Regions from separate parts of the Pantoea sp. B9002 genome, predicted to be linked through region 2. Evidence: predicted binding sites of a transcription regulator. Region 2 holds the regulator's gene; the other holds the start of a gene.
What was found. The regulator PurR, encoded in region 2, represses purine synthesis genes. The targets are predictions, from matches to a motif close to CANGCAAACGTTTGCNTG.
Positions count from the first base shown of each region.

Region 1: a site for PurR is predicted at 1,296-1,313, ahead of HX773_RS22045 (NCS2 family permease). Genes of this name have one in related genera too.

Region 1 is NZ_JACAPA010000052.1:38,103-41,247, reverse strand. Features, by position in the region: gene HX773_RS22045 (NCS2 family permease) at 1-1,227, opposite strand, end outside; gene yieH (6-phosphogluconate phosphatase) at 1,379-2,041, shown strand; gene HX773_RS22035 (MFS transporter) at 2,239-3,145, opposite strand, start outside.
Region 2 is NZ_JACAPA010000017.1:17,034-20,178, forward strand. Features, by position in the region: gene HX773_RS11085 (C40 family peptidase) at 51-842, shown strand; gene HX773_RS11090 (YnhF family membrane protein) at 899-988, opposite strand; gene purR (HTH-type transcriptional repressor PurR) at 1,263-2,288, shown strand; gene punR (DNA-binding transcriptional activator PunR) at 2,285-3,145, opposite strand, start outside.

The sequences.
Region 1 (3,145 bases), on a different contig from region 2:
TCCCAACTTCATCACGCAGTAAGAGATAAAGCCCAGCGCGATACCTTCGGTGATCGAGAAGCTGAATGGCATCATCGCCGCAGTAACGAATGCTGGCACCGCTTCGGTGAGATCGTCCCACTGCACGCGTGACAGCGACGCCGTCATCAATACGCCAACGTAAATCAGCGCGCCCGCCGCCGCATAAGACGGCACCATCGCCGCCAGCGGTGACAGGAACATCACCAGCAGGAACAGAATCCCGGTGATCACCGCCATCAGGCCGGTACGACCGCCGATCGCCACGCCGGACGAACTTTCAATGTAGGCGGTCACCGATGAGGTACCAATCAGCGAACCGGTCACCGAACTGATGCTATCAACGTACAGCGCCTGCTTCATGCGCGGGAAAGTGCCTTTCTCGTCGGTCAGCCCGGCTTTATCGGTCACGCCAATCAGCGTGCCGGATGAGTCGAACAGATTCACCAGCATAAAGGAGAAGATCACCCCGGCCATGCCGATGTTGAACGCGCCTTTGATATCAACCTGACCCACAACGGATGTGATCGCTGGCGGAGCCGCGAACACGCCGCTGAATTTCACATCGCCAATAATCAGGCCCAGCGCGGTCGTCACCACAATCGATACCAGCACCGCCGCATGGATGTTGCGTGAAGCCAGAATCGCGATGATGAAGAAACCGAGCGCCCCAAGCAGCACGCTGTGTGAGGTCAGATTGCCAACGGCAACGATGGTGTCAGCATTTGGCACGATGATGCCGGCGTTTTTCAGCCCCATCATGGCGATAAACAGGCCGATACCGGCGGTGATGCCAACGCGCAGGCTGAGCGGAATGTTGGCAATCATCCAGTAACGCACGCGCAGCAGCGTCAGGATCAGCAAGCCTAATGCGCCCCAGAAAATCGCGCCCATGCCAATCTGCCACGAATAACCCATGGCACCGACCACCACAAAGGCGAAGAAGGCGTTCAGGCCCATCGCCGGTGCCAGTGCTACCGGCAGATTCGCCACCAGCCCCATCAGAATGCTGCCGAACGCGGCAATCAAGCAGGTAGTAACAAACACCGCCTGCGTATCCATGCCCGCCACACCGAGAATTTGCGGGTTAACGAAAACGATGTACACCATCGTCAGGAAAGTCGTGCAACCGGCAATCACTTCGGTACGCACGGTGGTTCCGTGTTCCTGCAATTTGAAGATGCGCTGCAAAAGGCCCTGATTAGTCATTCCACTGTTCCGCTAAAAAATTTATCGCCGCGTATCCTATAGAGTTTAGCGCGGCAAAACACTGATTATTCGCAACCGGTTGCTCAGGGTCGCTTTCTGCGCTCAGTGCGCTAGAGTGTCAGCTTATTGTTTAACAAAAGGATGATGTGCGATGTCGGTTGAATGTATTTTTTTTGATTGCGACGGCACGCTGGTCGACAGCGAAGTGATCTGTACGCAAGCTTACGTCAACACCTTTGCCCGCTACGGTATTGAACGCTCTCTGCAGCAGATGTTTGAGCAGTATAAAGGGGTAAAGCTCTACGACATCATCCGCGATGTGGCGGCCGAACATCAGGTTGAGTTGCCGCTCGACAAGGTGGAAACCGCCTATCGCGCCGAAGTGGCTAGATTGTTTGATCTCGATTTAAAGCCGATTGCCGGTGCCAAAGCGCTGGTGGAAAGTGTCAAAGTGCCGATGTGCGTGGTTTCAAATGGCACGGTGAAGAAGATGCAGCATTCGCTGGGATTGACCGGCATGCTGCCGCATCTCGAGGGCAAGCTGTATAGCGGATATGACATTAACCACTGGAAGCCGGATCCGGAATTGATGTATCACGCCGCCGAGCAGATGCAGGTGCCGATTGAGAAGTGCATTCTGGTGGATGATTCCGAGGCGGGCGCGCGTGCAGGGATCGCAGCCGGGATTCCGGTGTTTTACTACTGCGCCGATGCGCACAATCCCGAGTTAGATCATCCGCTGGTGACGCGCTTTGATGATATGGCGCAGTTGCCAGATCTGTGGCGCGCGCGTGGCTGGGATTTGGTGGGGTAGTGCTCGCTTTCCCCCTCTTCGGTTCGTGCTGGCTGTCCCCCTCCTCGGTCCGTGCTGGCTATCCCCCTCCTCGGTCCTCCCCCATGAATGGGGGAGGAAGATGCTGCAATATATGAGTTGGGAGTTGCATGTGGCAGCATCTCCTTCCCCCATTTATGGGGGAAGGCCGGGATGGGGGACAGCCAGCACAATCCAAATCAGCCAATCGCCCCTAACGAATCCTCATTACTCTGCTTCTTCGGCAGCAGGAACAGCGTGGCGGCGATATCCAGCAGATAAATCAGGGCCAGCAGCGTAATCGCTGCGGTGAAGGAGATATTGGTCGCCAGCAGGCCAATCACCAATGGACCAAAGCCGCCCACGCCACGCCCCAAATTAAACAACACGTTCTGCGCTGTCGCGCGTGCCTGCGGCGGGAAAGTGTCGGAAATCAGTGCGCCGTAGCCGCCAATCATGCCGTTCACAAACATCCCCATCAGCGCGCCGGTAAACAGCATCACCGTAGGATCGCGCAGCTGCGCATACACCACCACCATCACCACCGCGCCGAACTGATACAGCAGGAAGATTTTCCAGCGCGCGAAGCGATCGGCCAGCACACCAAACAGCCAGATGCCGAACGTCATGCCCACCACCGTCACGGCGGTCCACAGGCCAGATTTGGTCAGGCTGAAACCGAAGTTGGACGACAGATAGCTCGGCATCCAGATCATCAATCCGTAGTAACCAAAGTTCTGCACTGAACAAAGAATCAAAATCCCCAGGCTGGCTTTGCTGGTGGTACGATCGGCGAACAGCAATTTAAGACGTGCGCCAAACGAGAGCTGCGGCGTTTTCTCCACGTGGCGGGTAAAGCTCTCCGGCTCGCCCATGCTGCGGCGAATCACAAACGACACCAGCGCCGGCAGCAAACCGACGAGGAACATGCCGCGCCAGCCAATCACGCTCAGCAGCGGCGGCGTGATAAAGGCCGCCAGCAGCACACCAAGCTGCCAGCCAATTCCCACCCACGCCGAGGCGCGGTTGCGCTTCTCTTTCGGCCAGGCTTCGGCAATCAGCGCCATGCCGATACCGAACTCGCCGCCCAATCCCACGCCCGCCAGC
Region 2 (3,145 bases):
ACTTTTCCGCAGTCTGCTTTGATTCAGCCTGCTTAACCTGTAACCGGATTATGCGTCTACTAATTACGCTTTTCATACTGGCTTTAGCCCAACTGTTCTTTAATGTGGCCGCTGCATCTCCGCATGCGCCCGTTAACGCCAGTTCGCTTAAAGCAGAGAAAAAGAGCGCACGTGAAGACGAGCGCCGCAAACGACGTCCGGTGAAAACCACCACCAAAAAATCGCGCCTGACTGCTGTTCAAAAATTCAAACTCAAAAAACAGACCAAAACAGAAACCGCGCTGCACAAAACCACCAGCAAAAAATCCCCGCTGAAACTCTCTGCTAAGAAATACGGTCATCAACGGTTAGCGAAGAAAACGCCAGAGATCGCCGTCAATGATGAAGCGTTAGCACTGACCGGCATCAAAATGAGTAAAGCGCACCGCCAGCGTTACCAAAAAGCGCGTGAAACGGCGATGACCAAATTAATGGGTCAGCTCGGTAAACCTTATCAGTGGGGCGGCGCTTCGCCACACACCGGTTTCGACTGCAGCGGCTTAGTGTGGTACGCCTATAAAGATCTGGTTAAATTCAAACTCCCACGCACCGCTAATGAGATGTACCACCTGCGCGATGCGGCACCGATCAAGCGTGAAATGCTGGAGAAAGGCGATCTGGTGTTCTTCCGCATCAATAATCGCGGCACCGCCGACCATGTGGGCGTGTATCTCGGCGATGGTAAATTCATTCAGTCGCCGCGTACCGGCAAAGATATTCAGATTAGCGCATTGGGTGAGGATTACTGGCAGAAACACTATGTGGGCGCGCGTCGTATGATGACGCCAAAAACCATTCGCTAGTTGTTGCGCAACAAAGATAAAAAAGCCGGATGCTGTTCTCAGCTCCGGCTTTTTTGTTAATGCATGATCGCGGTAAAGCTAAAGGCGATAATCATCAACAGTGCGCCAACAGTGGTCATTAGCGCCAGCTTCAGGTCGGTATTCATCACAACTCCTTAGTCACACAATCATCAGGGTTAAGGCGATTTTCGCACAGCAATGGGCAAAAATCTCGTGTTATCCGCGCCAGCTTGCTAGAATCGCCGCCTTTCGTTGCGCAACAGATTTTGCGCATGCTGTATTTACAGCGTGATGAAGTGATTTCGCCTGCTAGAACCTACCGTTTTGCCCGCTTTTTTGGGCTGTAAAAGCATTAGCAGACGCAAACGTTTAACAATATACTTATCAGTAAGTTGCGATAAGCCCAGGAGTACCATTTTCATGGCAACAATTAAAGATGTCGCAAAACGCGCGGGTGTCTCAACCACCACGGTTTCGCATGTCATCAACAAAACGCGTTTCGTTGCGGAAGAGACGCGTAACGCCGTATGGGAAGCGATCAAAGAATTACACTACTCGCCGAGTGCCGTGGCGCGTAGTCTCAAAGTCAATCACACCAAAACCTTGGGTCTGCTGGCGACCTCTAGCGAAGCGCCCTACTTTGCTGAAATTATCGAAGCGGTGGAGAACCGGTGTTTCGAACGCGGCTATACGCTGATTCTCGGCAATGCGCACAACGATCTGCAAAAGCAGCGCGCTTACCTGTCGATGATGGCGCAAAAGCGCGTCGATGGATTGCTGGTGATGTGTTCGGAATATCCAGACGATTTGCTGCAGATGCTGGAAGAGAACCGCAATATCCCCATGGTGGTGATGGATTGGGGCGCGTCACGCGGTGATTTCACCGATACCGTGCAGGACAATGCGTTTCAGGGCGGTTATCTCGCCGGGCGTTATCTGATCGAACGCGGCCATCGCGATATCGGTGCCATTCCAGGCCAGATGGAGCGCAACACCGGCGGCGGACGTCATGCTGGCTTCCTGCAGGCAATGAACGAAGCGGGCATTACGGTGCGTCCGGAATGGGTGGTTCAGGGCGACTTTGAACCTGAATCGGGCTATCAGGCGATGCAGCAGATTTTAAATCAGAAACAGCGTCCAACCGCGGTGTTCTGCGGTGGCGATATCATGGCGATGGGCGCGATTTGCGCCGCTGATGAGATGGGTTTGCGCGTACCGCAGGATATCTCGGTGATTGGCTATGATAACGTGCGCAACGCGCGCTATTTCACCCCAGCGCTGACCACCGTGCACCAGCCGAAAGCCGAACTGGGTGAAAAAGCGCTGGAAATGCTGCTGGATCGCATTACCAGCAAGCGCGAAGATCCGCAAACAATCGAAGTCCAGCCAACGCTGATTGAACGCCGTTCGGTGGCGTACGGTCCGTTCCGCGACTATCGCCGCTAAGCCGACACTTCGCTGAGCCATTCGTGGTTCAGCGTTTCGGCATCCCCGAGATAAGCCAGTAACCACGCCAGCGCCGGTGACGCGCGCTGTTCGGACCAGCTTACGCAGCACGGACTGTCGGGAAACGCCTGCGGCAGCGCCAGTTCAACCAGTTTGTGGCTGTCCAGCAGCGGACGCGCCAAATGGCCCGGTACCATTCCGACGCACAATCCTGCCAGCAAACAATCCATCCCGGTTTCCCACTCTGGCACCACCAACCGCCGCTGATTATCCAGCGTCCATGTCATACGGCGCGGCAACGCACGCGAGGTATCTTCCAGCACCAGCGATGGCCACGCCCGCAAGGTTTCATCATCCAGCTCCTTGCTGTTTACCAGCGGATGATCGGGACTTACGACACAGCGCCAGTTCAGCGCGCCCATGTCCTGAAAGGCAAAACGTCCGCCCACCGGAATTGCCTGGGTTGCACCAATCGCCACATCCACCCGACCATCAGCCAACGCATCCCACACGCCGTTGAACACTTCGTAGCTGATAATCAGCTCCATATCGGGAAAATGGCGATAGAAGTCCTTCACTAACTGCCGCGTGCGCTGCGGTTTTACAATGCAGTCAACCGCGATGCTCAACTCGCCGCGCCAGCCATTTGCCAGTTGCTGACACTGTCGGCGAGTTGCCAGCATTTTTTTGATAACAGATCGGCCTTCACGCACAAAATGCTCGCCCGCCGGTGTCATCACCACTTCCCGATGCTGGCGCTCAAACAGCGGCACCGCCAGCCAGGTTTCCAGCTGACGCACGGTATAGCTGACGGCAGAAGGCACGCGATGCAGCTCCTGCGCTGCCGCGCTAAAACT